DNA from 4 places in the Bradyrhizobium sp. LjRoot220 genome. Region 1 is predicted to be linked to each of the others. Evidence: predicted binding sites of a transcription regulator. Region 1 holds the regulator's gene; each other region holds the start of a gene.
The links. The regulator LexA, encoded in region 1, represses DNA repair genes until DNA is damaged. The targets are predictions, from matches to a motif close to TGTTCNNNNTGTGTTCNG.
Positions count from the first base shown of each region.

Region 1 (3,883 bases):
TCGGCCGCGTGCCGGCGTTTGGCATCGGCCCGCTGATCGCGGCCAGTGTCGGGATCATCGTGCTCGGGTTGTTGCGGACGCCGCTGCGCTATGCTGGCGCGGCTCTGGTGTTGTTTGCCGCGGTATGGGCGGCGAGGGTGCCGCAGCCGGATATCCTCATTTCGGCCGACGGCCGCAATGTCGGTGTCCGCGGCCAGGACGGCAAACTGCATCTGATGCGCGCAGCCAGGGGAGCTTCGAGGGATAGCTTCCTTGTCAAGGAATGGCTGGCGGCGGATGCCGACGCGCGAAAGCCTGCCGATGCCTCGCTCACCGCGGGCGTCTCATGCGACGAGGGCGGCTGCGTGGCGCAGGCGGCCGGCGGCGGGTTCGTCGCATTGGCGCTCCGGCCGGAGGCGCTGGCGGACGATTGCGAACGCGCAGGCCTGCTGGTGACCGCAAGGCCGGCGCCGACGGCGTGCGGGGCCGCGGTGATCGATGCCGAGCGCCTGCGGCGGCTGGGCGCGCTGGCGCTGCGGCGAAACGGCGGTGGATTTACCATCGATGCCGTCAAGCCCAGAGGCGTCGACCGTCCGTGGTCTCCGGCGATCGCGGGCGAGGGAGAGGCGGAGACAACTATCCTCGCGCCGCGCGCAACGGGCGAGCGGCCCGTGCGGCCACGCGCCATCGACGCCACGCCGTCGGACGCCGACCTGCAGGCGGACGAGTAGTGTTGGCTCCTTGGCGCGCCGGCCGTGTCGCAACCGGCGCCGCGTTCAGCCGGTGGGAAGCCAGGCCACCGGGGCTGCGTCGGCCTGCGTCGTCGTGCGCTCGGGCGCCGGATTCGTCACCGGCAATTGCAGCACGGTGACGCGCTGACCCTCGCAAAGCTGTGTCACCAGCACATGGCTGCCGTCGGGAAACTCGATCGCGTCGTGGTGACGTTCCCTTATATGCGGATTGATGGTGTTGAACTTGCCGACGCGAAAACCGACCGTCCGCGTCCAGATCCAGCGGTTGTCGTATTTGACGTCTTGCGCGAAGGCCAGTTCGGTCCCGGGCAGCATGCAGACCGCGACTGCGGGGTCGCGCTCGCTGGCAAAGCCGCGGGTCGAGGTGCCGCGGAACGTGGTCGATATCAGGGTCTCGCCGACCTCGGCAGGACGCGTTGCCATCGCGTGCAGACTATAGTCACACATCGGATCGCTCCCTCGTAAGAGATAGAGACCCGTGCCTCCCTCGAGGCGCTGGCCTCCATCAGAGTGGACTTGGCCAAAGTCTATTCCTGTTCTGCGCGTTTGCCAATTGAAGGCCGGCGCGCCCGATCACAAACACGCTACGGCGGCTGCGAATCTTCGCCCGTCGGCGGCAGCGGCAGTTCGAAGGCGCCGAGATGGAATTGCTCCCGGCCGTCGTCGGCAATGTCGGGCAATTCGACCAGCGTGAAGGCGGCCTCCGGATATTGCTGCCAGATTGCGAGGTCGTCGGCGGTCACCGTCAGCCAGCCGAACCGGAGCATGTAGCGGCCCGGCTCGGTCACCAGTCCCGCGCGTTGCCAGGTGATTTTGGTGATCATGTTGCTGACCACGTCTCGTTTCCCCCCGGGGCTAGGGCGTTTCCAGCGAAGCTGAAGAAAACGCGTCATACCAACCAACGTCACGCCAGTTTTTGCCGTGTTCTGGGCAATTGTGGGACGAGCGCCTGCGCGCCGCACCCCCTTCGTCATGGCCGGGCATAGCCGTCTGAAGGACGGCGTCGCTTCCGCTCGCCTATGGCCGGCCATCCACGCCTTTCCTCGAGATGAACCAAAGACGTTGATGCCCGGCTCAAGGCCGGGCATGACGACTTGGGGATGAGGAATGACGCCACTGACGGCCGCGAAAGCGGGCCGCGCTCAGTACTTCCGGTACAGCCCGATCAGCTTGCCCTGAATCCGGACCCGGTTCGGCGGCAGGATGCGGACTTCATAGGAGGTGTTGGCGGGCTCGAGCGCGATCGAGGCGCCGCGGCGGCGGAAGCGTTTCAGGGTTGCTTCCTCCTCGTCGATCAGCGCCACCACGATATCGCCGGTGTCGGCGGTTTCGTTGCGCTGGATCAGCGCCATGTCGCCGTCGAGAATGCCGGCGTCGACCATGGAATCGCCGCGTACTTCGAGCGCGTAATGTTCGCCGGAGCCGAGCATGTCAGGTGGTACGCTGATGGTGTGGCTGCGGGTCTGCAGCGCCTCGATCGGCGTACCGGCGGCGATCCGGCCCATCACCGGTACGGCGACCGGGCGCTCGCCATCATCGGCAGCGGGCGCGCTGGCGGCGCGAACCTTGCCGAGCGTGCCCTCGATGACGCTGGGCGTGAAGCCGCGGCGGCCGTTGCCGTTACTGCCGGCAAGCTCGGGCAGCTTGATGACTTCGATGGCGCGCGCGCGGTTGGGCAGGCGGCGGATGAAGCCGCGCTCTTCCAGAGCGGTGATCAGGCGGTGGATGCCGGACTTGGACCTGAGGTCGAGCGCATCCTTCATCTCGTCGAAGGAGGGCGGCACGCCGGCTTCCTTGAGCCGTTCGTTGATGAAACGCAGAAGTTCATACTGTTTGCGCGTAAGCATCTCGAGCAATCCCCCGGTTGGCGCGTCGTAATTCGTGATCTTCAACTTCGTGGTCTTCAACTTCGTGGTCTTCAGTCGCGAGAGGCGTCCCTAAATTCGGAGTCCAAAACTCCCAATTAAAGACACTAGTCCTCGAAACAAATCATGAACGGACACTATATGTTCGATACATGTTCCGCAACCACTTAATTTCAGGTGAACGCGCGCCGACTTCGCCAGACGGCGCCGTTGCGCGGTGCATCATTCCGGCAAGCGCAGGAACTCGCATGGCATCCCCTTCGGCACCGCCGGCGCAAACGGCGGACGGATCAAAAGCGCCCGTGCCGCAGCGAGATTTCCCAGCAGCGAGGAATCCTGGTGGCTCACCGGCACCGCGATCAACGCGCCATCCTGGCGCCGCTCGAGCCGTGCGCGCAGATAGTCTTCGCGCTGGTCGTTGGCGGGAAGATCGCGGCCGAGCAGCGCACTCTCCCGGACGTGATGGACGGTATTTCGGCCCGACAGCGCCCGAATCAGTGGCACCAGAAACAGGAAGCCGCAGACATAGGACGAGACCGGATTGCCGGGCAGGCCGATCACCCGCATCGCGCCGAGCCGTCCGTGCATCATCGGCTTGCCCGGGCGCATCGCGATCCGCCAGAACGCCATCGCGACGCCCTCGGCCTCCAGCGAGCGCTTGACGAGGTCGTGGTCGCCGACGGAGGCGCCGCCCATCGTGATCAGGATGTCGGCGCCCGATGCGCGGGCACGGCGGATGCCGTCGGTGGTCGCATCGATCGTGTCGGCGGCAATGCCGAAATCGATGGTCTCGGCGCCCTCGGCCCGCGCCAGCGCGCGCAGCGCGTAGCCGTTGGAATAGACGATCTGGCCGGGGCCGGGATCGGAACCGGGCATCACCAGTTCGTCGCCGGTGGCCAGCACCGCCACCCTCGGGCGGCGGTGCACGGCGAGCTCCGGATAATTCATGCCGGCGGCGAGTGACAGATCGCGTTCGGTGAGGCGGCTTCCTTTGGTGAGCAGCACATCGCCTTCGCGGAAATCGGCGCCGGCGGCGCGGATATGCCGTCCCGGTTTTGCAATTTCCGTGATGGTGATGTGGTCGCCGCTGGCAGCCGTGTCTTCCTGGATGATGACGGCGTCGGCGCCCTCGGGGATCACGCCGCCGGTGAAAATCCGGACCGCTTCGCCGGCGCCGACCTTGCGCTCGAACGGGCGGCCGGCCGCGACCTCGCCGATCACCTTCAGCCGCGCGGAGAGGTCGGCGGTGTCAGCCGATCGCACCGCATAGCCGTCCATCGCCGACAT
Region 1 is NZ_CAXUPS020000004.1:184,187-188,069, reverse strand. Features, by position in the region: gene ACSQ84_RS19250 (ComEC/Rec2 family competence protein) at 1-710, shown strand, start outside; gene ACSQ84_RS19245 (hypothetical protein) at 756-1,178, opposite strand; gene ACSQ84_RS19240 (hypothetical protein) at 1,316-1,555, opposite strand; gene lexA (transcriptional repressor LexA) at 1,874-2,578, opposite strand; gene ACSQ84_RS19230 (molybdopterin molybdotransferase MoeA) at 2,819-3,883, opposite strand, start outside.

Region 2 (3,883 bases), on a different contig from region 1:
GCGGAAAGCACATCACAGGGGAGCTTACGCAATGCCAGAGAGCAGAATTGCCCAAGCGCGATTGAGGAATCCGGCAAGCGTCCATCAACTTCATGAACTGGTCGCCCCCTCCACCGCGCGCCGGGTCAGCGGGCTTATGGAAAAGCTCAACACTCGCGAGCAGGCGGGCCAACGTACTTCGGATGCGGACCCCGCGTTGCCGGACTACCTGCAGGCGCTGGAACTCGTCAGCGGCGCCGCCCAAACCATGCAATCGATGGAAGAACAGTCCGCCAGGATTCAGACCAAGGCGTTCGAGCTGATGCAGCAGGCGCGAACAGACCGGCAGGAAGCGCACGAGCGGATTGCCAACTTGGCGAGCCAACTCACCGCAAGCGAAGCGAGGGCCGAGGAGCTTGAACGACAACTCGCCGAGGCCGAATTGCGTGCACAGACCGCCGAGCAGTGGCTGAGCCGCTTCATGGAGACGGTGAACGAGGCGTTCGCGGTGCGAAAGAGCCGGCTCGCCAACGCCAACCCGACAGCCGCATAGACGGCCGAGCGACTAATCGCACGGATATTCGACGAAGAAGGCCGCCAGGTGAGGCGGCCTTAATTGATCTGCCCGACGACCGGAACTTCAGCGCGTGAGCGACCACTAGGGCCGAGCCACCAGATAGCGTAAGGGGTGATCAGCGAATCCGCCCCCTGAGCATGATTTGGGAGAGCCCCATGACCGACCAACCCAACCCCAAGCCGGGCGACCTTGTCTATGAGGACACCGGGGCCGCAGCCCCGCTGGTCTATTTCGACATCGTCGGCGCCTACGGCACCATGAACGGCTCGGTCGAGATCGAACTCGCCACCCGCATCCTGATTCCCAAAACGGACGGTTCCACCGAGGTGAAGTTCATTTCCTCCGGCCGCCTGCGCTGCAGCCGGAACGCCGCCCTCAATCTGCGCAACGGCCTCGATGCCGCGCTGAAAATGCTGGAGCAGCCGGCGGCCAGTGCGGCAGCGATTGCGGCGAGTAAGTTGAATTGAGGTCTTTGTCTTTTTTCGTCAAGCGAGTTGGAGTGGCTCATTTGCCGCAAAGGATGCATCGTATCCTGTGCTCGCGGGCATCTAACAAATCTTGAGTTTTCAAATCGCTTTCTCAAATCACGATGGTTTGTTTTTTCGACCGCCCTTGGCTTTGGGCAGAAGCTTCTCCTGCTGTTTCAGCAACGCCAACGCCGCGTCCGCATCGGCGTGTCGAACGGCACGGCGCTTCTCGTTAAATTCTCTGTATTGTCCAAGGGCGTGCGCTTTGGCTTCGGTCGATTTAACAGACCCTCCACCGCGAAGGACCTTTCTACCAAGAGACTGTAACTGCGAACCCAGTAGAGCCTCAATCTCGGCCATTGTGCTAATGCGGCCAAGGTCCAATTGGTCTTCAAAAATGTCCAGCAATATAGTTGTCAATCGGTTTAGCTCTTTGATCTCACCTTCCACCAAATAATTCTTGGCCACCTCAACATCTGCTTTCGCGACCCTTTCGCCCTTCCATGTTCGCAAGCCCATATGCTCGTGGTCAGCATTCGCGCGACTCATGATCATTTCCGCTGGGGTATGGGTCGTTACGGCCCACAAGAACTTCGCCTGCGTGTGTGCGTAAAATTCCGTCCACTTGGGGGACTTTGGGTCGTAATCGCTGCACATCGAACAGATGTTGCGAAGCTCGCGATAAACATTGGCTTCGTCGGAACGAATATCGCGAATGATCTCGCGCAGCTCTGCTACACGGTCCCGCGCCTCCGGCGCTTTAAGCTGATCCGCATCAACGACAAACCCTTTGGTTGCAAATTGAACCAGCTTATCGGTGGCCCATCTACGGAATAGGGTCGCTTGCGTAGAAGAAACTCGATAGCCGACCGAAATAATCATATCGAGGCTGTAAAGCGTTGAGGGGCGGCCGATGGATAATTGCACTTTTTGCAAAGAAGTGTCTTCGGCGAGTTCCCCCTCCTCGATTATGTTATTGATATGTCTGGATATTGTCGACACATCACGGCCGAATAACTCGGCAATCTGACCTTGGGTCATCCACAGCGTATCGCCATCGTACCGCAGTTCGATGCGGATACCTTTTTCGGTTCCATAGATTAGAAACCGGTCGCCGGTAGTTGCGTCTTCAACCAAATGCACTGGTTCAGTGGGAAGAGGATTCATGGCAGACACCTAAACATGAGTTCCTTTAAGCTGTTTCGGGAAGTTATTTTTAACTCCGTCGACTGAGCCGCAGATTCCGGCACACCCTCTCATTGTTCTCGTAATGTTCTTGCACATTTTTGCCGGTTCCGCTACCCTCGGTAGAGACAGGGGTCGGCATGGTCCAACGCGTTTCTACCGTAGCCTTTGAGGGGATCGAGACCCGCGCGGTCGACGTGCAGGTGCAGGTCGCGCCCGGGCTGCCGGCGTTCGCGATCGTCGGGTTGCCCGACAAGGCGGTGTCCGAGGCCAGAGAGCGGGTGCGCTCGGCGCTGATCGCCTCGGGGCTGGCGCTGCCGGCCCGCCGGATCATCGTCAACCTGGCGCCCGCCGACGTGCCCAAGGAAGGCAGCCATTACGACCTGCCGATCGCGCTCGGCCTGATGGCCGCGATCGGCGCGATCCCGCCCGACGCGCTTGCAGGTTTTACGGTGCTCGGCGAACTCGGGCTTGACGGATCGATCGCGCCGGTCGCGGGCGTACTGCCGGCGGCGATCGGCGCCAACTCGCGCGAGGAAGGCCTGATTTGCCCCGCCGCGTGCGGATCGGAAGCAGCCTGGGCGAGTCCGGATATCCAGATCATCGCCGCAAAATCGCTGATCCAGATCGCCAACCACTTCAAGGGCACGCAACTATTATCGCGGCCGCAGCCGAAAGTGCACGAGCGCGAGGAAACACTGCTCGACCTCCGAGACATCAAGGGCCAGGAGAGTGCAAAACGCGCGCTGGAGATCGCGGCCGCCGGCGGGCATCACCTCCTGATGATCGGTTCCCCGGGCGCCGGCAAGTCGATGCTGGCGGCGCGGCTGCCCTCGATCCTGCCGCCGCTGTCGCCGTCGGAACTCTTGGAAGTCTCGATGATCGCCTCCGTCGCCGGTGAAATCCGCGACGGCGCGCTGACGGCGCGGCGGCCGTTCAGGGCGCCGCATCATTCCGCCAGCATGGCGGCACTCACGGGCGGCGGCATGCGCGCCAGACCAGGCGAGATCTCGCTGGCGCATCAGGGCGTGCTGTTCCTCGACGAATTGCCGGAGTTCGATCCGCGCGTGCTGGACTCGCTGCGCCAGCCGCTGGAAAACGGCGAGGTCGCGGTGTCCAGGGCCAATCACCGCGTCACCTATCCGGCGCGCTTCATGCTGGTGGCGGCGATGAACCCGTGCCGCTGCGGCCACGCCTATGAGCCCGGCTATTCCTGCAAGCGCGGCCGGATCGACCGCTGCACATCGGACTATCAGGTGCGCATCTCCGGGCCGATGATGGACCGCATCGACCTGCGCATCGAAGTGCCGGCGGTGACCGCTGCCGACCTGATCCTGCCGCCACCGAGCGAAGGCTCCGCTGAAGTGGCTGCGCGCGTCGCCGCCGCGCGTGATGTTCAGCTCGCGCGTTACGCCGCCGCCGGCATGCCGCATGTCCGCACAAATGCGGAGGCGCCGGCGTCGCTGCTCGAGACCATCGCGCAGCCGGATGTACAGGGCCAAAAGCTGCTGCGCGACGCTGCGGAAACCATGAAACTCACCGCGCGCGGCTATCACCGCGTGCTCCGCGTTGCGCGCACGCTGGCCGACCTCGACGGCGCGGACAAGATCGGCCGGCTGCATCTGGCCGAAGCGTTGTCGTATCGTGCGCTGGCCGAGGACGCGCGGCGCGCGGC
Region 2 is NZ_CAXUPS020000006.1:298,308-302,190, forward strand. Features, by position in the region: gene ACSQ84_RS24780 (hypothetical protein) at 32-532, shown strand; gene ACSQ84_RS24785 (hypothetical protein) at 712-1,023, shown strand; gene rhuM (RhuM family protein) at 1,141-2,190, opposite strand; gene ACSQ84_RS24795 (YifB family Mg chelatase-like AAA ATPase) at 2,349-3,883, shown strand, end outside.
Region 2: a site for LexA is predicted at 2,284-2,301, ahead of ACSQ84_RS24795 (YifB family Mg chelatase-like AAA ATPase). Genes of this name have one in related genera too.

Region 3 (3,883 bases), on a different contig from region 1:
CCGATGTAAAGCGTCCCGCCGATCCGGCTGGCGAGGATATAGACGTAGAAGCTGCGGGTACCCATCTGCGGCCTCTGGAATACTGGGCGGATTCGCCCGGTCAAGCCGGGCGATGACACCGTTTCTGTAGCGGCTATTCCCCAGCCTGCATCTTCCGCTGCAATGGAAACAGTTCCGGTGCCCCCGCCTTGACGATCCGCGGGACCTCGGCCGGGGTTTCGGTCTTGCTGAAATCCAGATCCTCGATCCTTCCTGCACGCTTTTCGATCTTGTCGGCGGAAATCAGGATTTGCCGGACGTCCTCGTTTACATCGCCAAAATGCTTCTGCAGTTTTAGCACGCGGTCGCGCAGGCGGCCGAGATCGTCGCCCAGATTCATCACCTCGGTGCGGATCTGGTCGGCGGCGTCGCGCATCCGTGCGTCTTTGAGGATCTGCTGCATGACCTGGATCGCCAGCATCAGCAGCGACGGCGACACCAGCACGACGCGGGCGCGGTAGGCCTTCTGGATCACGTCGTCGAAGCCGTCGTGTATCTCCGCATAGACCGATTCTGACGGCACGAACATCAGCGCGGTGTCCTGGGTTTCGCCGGCGATCAAGTATTTCTCGGCGATGTCGTTGACATGCTTCATCACGTCGGCGCGCAGCCGCTGGGTGGCGTATTTCTTTTCCTCGTCGGTGCGGGCGTCGTGCAGCGCGGTCATCGCTTCCAGCGGAAATTTCGCATCGATGCAGAGCGGGCGCTGATCGGGGAGGAACACCACGCAATCCGGCCGCTTGCCGGTCGAGAGCGTGTGCTGGAATTCGTAGGAACCCATCGGCATGCCGTCCTGGACGATGGCTTCCATCCGCGCCTGGCCGAACGCGCCGCGCGACTGCTTGTTGGCGAGCACGTCGCGCAACGTGGTGACTTGCGAGGTCAGGTCAGTGAGATTTTTATGCGCATTGTCGATAATGCCGAGCCGCTCATGCAGCGCCCGCAAACTGTCCATGGTGTTGCGCGTGGTCGCTTCCATCGACTGGCCGACCCGGTGGGTCACCGAATCCAGCCGCTCGTTGACGGCGCGGGCCATCTCGGCCTGGCGGCCGGCCAGCGCCTGTCCCATCGCATCGACCCGGCCGGTGGATTCGCTCTGGGCGCGAAGCATTTCGCTCAGGCGCTCTTCGAGCTCATCGGCCCGGATCGCCTGCGCCATGGCGAGTTCCGCGCCGCGACGGCCCGACCGGGCAATCACGATGGCAATGGTGAGCAGCAGCACCAGCGCCAGCACGCCAAGGCCGATCAGGGCGTCGACGACACGAATCGGCAGGTCGCCGATGACAAAAAGAATCTCGTTCATGGGCTGCTTGTAGCCGATTCGCTTGATAACGCGAACGAAGAGGGAACATTTATGGTAAATGGAAGCTTAATTTTCGTGGTTAACGCGGCCTTAAAAATCATGGTTAAGGCCGCCTTAACCGGTTCCGCCGCGCATTGACCGCAGCAAATCAGCAGCTTAAATCGCCCCATCATGGCCATCCGAGAAATCATCATCCTGCCGGACAAGCAGTTGCGGCTCGTCTCCAAACCCGTCGAAAAGGTGACGGCGGAGATCCGCAAGCTCGCCGACGACATGTTCGAGACCATGTACGACGCGCCCGGCATTGGGCTGGCCGCGATCCAGGTCGCGCAGCCGCTGCGGCTGATCACCATGGACCTCGCCAAGAAGACCGAGGACGGCGAGACCAGGCCGCAGCCGCGCGTCTTCATCAACCCGGAGATCGTCTCCTCGTCCGAGGAACTTTCGGTCTACGAGGAAGGCTGTCTCTCGATCCCCGAATATTACGAGGCGGTGGAGCGGCCGGCCCAGGTGCGCGTGCGCTATACCGATCTCGACGGCAAGGTGCACGAGGAAGACGCCGACGGCCTGTTCGCCACCTGCATCCAGCACGAGATCGACCACCTCAACGGCGTGCTGTTCGTGGATTACTTGTCCAAGCTGAAGCGCGACCGCGTGATGAAGAAGTTCACCAAGGCCGCGAAGCGCGCGGCGGAGTAGGCTAGGCTCGCCGTCACCCTGAGGTGCGAAGGCGCCTCTTGGCGCCGCAGCCTCGAAGGGCGACGGCAGCCGCAAGCGACATTCTTTCTTTCCTGCGCATCCTTCGAGGCTCGCAAGGGCTCGCACCTTCGGCGATAATGGCGAAGCCATTACGCTGAGATGACGCTCGTTACCTAGATGCCGAGTTAGGAAAACGCTGCCGACATGCCTCTTCGCTTGATCTTCATGGGCACGCCCGATTTCGCGGTGCCGACGCTGCTGGAACTCGTGGCTCACGGCCATGAGATCGCGGCGGTCTACACCCGCGCGCCAAAACCGGCCGGACGCGGCATGAAGTTGCAGGTCACGCCGGTCGAGCAGGAAGCGCGGCGGCTCGGCATACCCGTGTTGACGCCGAGCACCTTGAAGACGCCGGAAGCGCTCGAGACGTTTCGCGCGCACAATGCGGATGCCGCCGTGGTCGTCGCCTATGGCATGATCCTGCCGCAGGCGATTTTGGATGCGCCGCCGCTTGGCTGTTTCAACCTGCACGGCTCGCTGCTGCCGCGCTGGCGCGGCGCCGCGCCGATCAACCGTGCCATCATGGCAGGTGACGCCGAGTCGGGCGTGATGGTGATGAAGATGGATGTCGGCCTCGATACCGGCGACGTCGCGATGGCCGAGCGCCTCACCATATCGGACACCATGACCGCAGCCGATCTGCACGACGCGCTGGCTCCCCTGGGCGCCGACCTGATGGTGCGCGCGATGGGCGGGCTGGAACGCGGCGGGCTTCAATTGCGCAAGCAAAGCGAACAGGGCGTCACTTACGCCGCCAAGATCGAGAAGGCCGAGGCGCGGATCGACTGGAACCGGCCGGCGCGTGAGGTGCTGCGGCACATTCATGGGCTGTCGCCGTTTCCCGGCGCTTGGTGCGAGGCCGATCTCGACGGCGAGGCCGCGCGCCTGAAAATCCTGCGCTGTGAGCCGGCCGAGGGTACGGGTGCGCCGGGCGAGGCGCTCGACGACCAGCTCACGATTGCCTGCGGCGACGGCGCGATCAAAATTCTGGAACTGCAGCGCGCCGGCAAGGCGCCGATGAAATCAGCGGATTTTTTGCGCGGCACGCCGTTGAAGCCGCCGGCGCGGCTTTCGTGACTGTCATACCCCGCGCAGGCGGGGTATCCAGTACGCCGTGCTGCTTGAGATTAAACCGAACTGCCGCGGAGTACTGGATCATCCGCCTTCGCGGATGATGACGACCTATTTGGATCGATATGCCCCGCTACAAACTCATCATCGAATATGACGGCGGTCCCTTCAGCGGCTGGCAGATCCAGGACAACGGATCGACCGTGCAGGGCGCGCTGGAAACCGCGGTTAAGGCGATCTGCGGCGAACAGGTGCGCGTCCACGGCGCCGGGCGAACCGACGCCGGCGTGCACGCGCTGGGCCAGATCGCCCATTGCGATATCGAAAAACCGTTTCCGCCGGGACGCTTGCGCGACGGGCTGAACGCCCATCTGCGGCCGCATCCGATCGGCGTGCTCAGCGCCGAGATCGTCGCCGATGATTTCGAGGCGCGGTTCTCCGCCACCAAGCGGCATTACCGCTACCGCATCACCAACCATCGCGCCAACCTCGCGCTCGATATCGGGAAAACCTGGCGAGTGCCGCGGCATCTCGACACCGACGCGATGCACGCCGCCGCGCAGCGGCTGCTCGGCAGGCATGATTTCACGACGTTTCGCGATACCGAGTGCCAGGCGAAATCGCCGGAGAAGACGCTCGACCAGCTCGACGTCATCAGGGACGGCGATGCGGTCTCTATTCTGACCTCGGCGCGCTCGTTCCTGCACAGCC
Region 3 is NZ_CAXUPS020000005.1:415,022-418,904, forward strand. Features, by position in the region: partial or broken gene ACSQ84_RS23190 (GIY-YIG nuclease family protein) at 1-65, opposite strand, end outside; gene ACSQ84_RS23195 (DNA recombination protein RmuC) at 134-1,342, opposite strand; gene def (peptide deformylase) at 1,514-2,041, shown strand; gene fmt (methionyl-tRNA formyltransferase) at 2,246-3,178, shown strand; gene truA (tRNA pseudouridine(38-40) synthase TruA) at 3,298-3,883, shown strand, end outside.
Region 3: a site for LexA is predicted at 1,373-1,390, ahead of ACSQ84_RS23195 (DNA recombination protein RmuC). Genes of this name have one in related genera too.

Region 4 (3,883 bases), on a different contig from region 1:
GAAGGTGTAATCAATTTTTGAACCAGCCCGTTCTTTGTAGCGCGCAAGTTCGCCGCTAATGGTTTTGAGCTTGTCCGCATCGGGTTGGTAGATGCAGAAGTATAAATGCTTTATCTTTGATCTAAATATTGCGTGATATATGTGCGCGTCATTCGGGTCGGCTGAGTGGCCGAGTACAAAGAAGGACCCCGCGCTTGCGCCAAGTTTTTCATAACAGTGGCTAAGGTAGTTGTTTGACTTAATGCGCGCCAGCTTAGCGGGCGAAGTACCTTCCGCAACGTAAATAGGAAACCGTCTCCCTGCGGTGATCGTCTGCGCAATCGCATCAATCACACCCGTGGTGCCAGCCAGCCTCTTTTCGACGTCCTCGCCGTTTCGAAAGAGGTGTAACCCGCCGTGGAGGTTAAAGACCTTGCAATATGCGTTCAGGGCGAAGGGTCCTTGAAATCCACCTCGCCGTTCACCCAAACCGAACCCGTCGGTAAGATTTGCTGTATCAGCAAGACTCACCCAATTTAGAAGGAGGTCGTAGTTGAGCGTAAATACTTTCTTGAAATGAGACAGGAACGTCACACAACTAGGAATCATGTCTTCGATGTCGTCTCGATGAGCTGGATGAGTTCCGCGAATGGCATGGACCAACGCTTCGCGCAGGCGTTGAGCGTCGGTGTTGAGCTGCTCTGCGTGTTCTTTGTTTCCGTAGGCCGTCTCGACTTCAGACGCCCCCTCAAGCGCATTGACCACGCGCTCAAAATCCACCGTTTTGAGCTGATCAAAAAGTCGACGAATTGGGTCGTCTGCTTTCATATCGGCCTTTTCAAGCAACGAACGGTAACTAAAATACTTTGCTGAAAAGCCATTTCCCAGCAGCAGGGAGCAACCATCTTCGCCGCCCGCATTCTTGATGGCGTCGTCAAACGAAGTTACCGTCGACATGAGAGTGGCCTTTCCGGTTTTGAGGATGAAAGTCGCTACAACACAGTTTTGATTTCCGGCAACACTCCACAAACAAAAACGGCCGGGTCTTTCGACCCAGCCGTTCAAAACTCTCTCACCGCCAATGAAGCGGAGCTAACCCTCAGCTCGCCTTCTTCTCGTACACCGGCTTGCCGACCTTCTTCTGGATCGCGCGCTTGAGATCCAGCGCGCGGGGCGACAGCACGTCGGCCTTGGCTTTCAAGAGATAGCCGTCGAGGCCGCCATTGTGGTCGACGCTCTTGAGCGCATTGGTCGAGACGCGCAGGCGCACGTTGCGGCCGAGCGCGTCCGAGATGAAGGTGACGTTGACCAGGTTCGGCAGAAACCGGCGCTTGGTCTTGATGTTCGAGTGGCTCACCTTGTGACCCACCAGCGGGCCCTTGGCCGTCAGTTCGCAGCGCCGAGACATCGCAAAAATCCTCTTCCATCCCCGCAACCAGCAAGCGCATCATGGCGCCGCGCGGGGGTCCAAAATCATGTCCATTTCCAGGAACCGCGGACGTATAGGGCGCAAGGCCCATTGCGTCAAGGTTTTGCGCCGTTTCGGCTGAGATTTTGCGCGCCCGCCGGAGCCGGGCCAAAGCCGCTTTGGCTGCGGTTCCCAGGTATTATAGCTATCAAGGCTTTAAGGATATCAACGCTTTAAGGACCATATAAAGGGCGCAATCCCCGCCGACATCTCCTATTCCCTGCGGATTGAGCCACCGCGAGGGCGCCACGCGTTGTTTGCCGGATATTTTTGATTAGATAAACAAGAGCTCGCGCCAGCAGGACCGTCAGTTACGTGACCACACGCGCCATTTCGCATCAGTTCGGCCTGCTGGGCAGTCTTGCGGCCGCCGCAGTGCTGTGGCTGGCGCCGCAGCGGGCCTCCGCGCAGGGCCGGCTCGATGCTCATTATGAAGCCACGCTGGCGGGGATTCCCGTCGGCAAGGGCACCTGGACCATCGAAATCGGCGACGACCAGTTCTCGGCCTCCGCGCAGGGCGGTTCCACCGGGCTGCTGCAGGCGTTCTCCGGCGGCAAGGGGTCCGGGGCTTCGCAGGGCCGCGTCGTGGGCGGCGCGCTGGTCGCCAATTCCTATACCGCGACCACCACGAGCTCGAAAAAATCCGAGACCGTGCGGCTGGTGATCGCCAATGGCGGGGTGAAGGATTTTTCGATCGAGCCGGAGCCGCCGGTGGATGCCGACCGCATCGTCGTGACGGAAGCGCATCGCAAAAACGTGCTCGATCCGATGACGGGCTCGATGATCCGCGTGCCCGGCACGGGCGATCCGCTGTCGCCGGAGGCCTGCCGCACCGGCACCGGCATCTTCGATGGGCGCTTACGCTACGACCTCAAGCTCGACTACAAGCGCATGGAGAATGTGAGGGCCGAGCGCGGCTATCATGGGCCCGCGGTGGTCTGCGCGGTCTATTTCACGCCGGTCGCGGGCTATATCCCCGATCGCCCCGTGATCAAACACCTCGCCAGCCAGCGCAACATCGAGATCGCCTTCGTGCCGATCGCCGGCACCCGCATCCTGGTTCCGTTCCGCATGACCATCCCGACGCCTTTCGGGCCCGCGATGCTGGAAGCCACAAGTTTTGTCACCACCGCCGCGCCGCCAAAGGTGGCGAAGACGCAGTAGGGATTTTCGCAGCTGTTTGACCGTCACCCTGAGGTGGCCGTGCGCAGCACGGCCCTCGAAGGGCGACAGCCCGGGCCGTGCATCCTTCGAGGCTCGCCCAGCGGTGCAAGTGCACCGCAAGGCTCGCACCTCCAGCGACAACGGCGCAGCCGTTGCGCGGGGATGACGGGGAGGGATTGGAGCCCATGAATCCCATTGACTCTTCACCGCTTCTGATTCGACTCCGGCCCCGTTCAATTTTAAGGGAATTCGCCCAATAACCCCGCCTTGTGGAGCCCAGGCAAACTTGATCTAGTGCCGCATCACGAACACTAACGCTGGATGTTGCGGTGAACGAAGCCAGTTTCAGTAAGAGTCAGCGATTCGGGCGCGATTCGTTCTAGACTCGTTCCAGAGCTTAAGCCGCGACCGCATCACCGTCGCAAACTGACACACAATTCAAACCGCGCGGCGTTGCCCGATAAGCAAGAAACACCTGCAAAATATGGCTTTCTCCTATTCGTCCACGTTCGGCCATGAACGGGCTCCCGGCGCCGGCGTCACCGCGGTGCTGGGGCCGACCAACACCGGCAAGACGCATCTGGCGATCGAGCGGATGCTGGGGCATTCGTCCGGGATCATCGGCCTGCCGCTGCGGCTGCTGGCGCGCGAGGTCTACAACAAGATCGCCGCGCGCGCCGGCACGGAAGCCGTCGCGCTGATCACCGGTGAGGAGAAGATCAAGCCGAAGAACCCGCGCTACTGGGTGTCGACCGTGGAAGCGATGCCCAGGGATATCGACGTGTCGTTCCTTGCGGTCGATGAAGTCCAGATCGCGGCGGACCTCGAACGCGGGCATGTCTTCACCGATCGCATCCTGCACCGCCGCGGCCGCGACGAGACATTGCTGCTGGGGGCTGCGACCATGCGGCCCATCATCGAGCGGCTGCTGCCGGGCGCGTCGATCGTCACACGCCCCAGATTGTCGCAGCTCGAATTCGCCGGCGACCGCAAGATCACGCGCCAACCGCGAAGGACCGCGATCGTCGCGTTCTCGGCCGATGAAGTCTACGCCATCGCCGAGTTGATCCGCCGCCAGCATGGCGGTGCGGCCGTGGTGCTCGGCTCGCTCTCGCCGCGCACACGAAATGCGCAGGTCGAGATGTTCCAGAACGGCGACGTCGATTATCTCGTCGCCACCGACGCCGTCGGCATGGGGTTGAACCTCGACGTCGATCATGTCGCGTTTGCCTCGGACCGCAAATACGACGGCTACCAGTTCCGCCGCCTCAA
Region 4 is NZ_CAXUPS020000005.1:210,528-214,410, forward strand. Features, by position in the region: gene ACSQ84_RS22255 (DUF4917 family protein) at 1-1,044, opposite strand, end outside; gene rpmB (50S ribosomal protein L28) at 1,079-1,387, opposite strand; gene ACSQ84_RS22265 (DUF3108 domain-containing protein) at 1,763-2,611, shown strand; gene ACSQ84_RS22270 (helicase-related protein) at 3,096-3,883, shown strand, end outside.
Region 4: a site for LexA is predicted at 2,987-3,004, ahead of ACSQ84_RS22270 (helicase-related protein). Genes of this name have one in related genera too.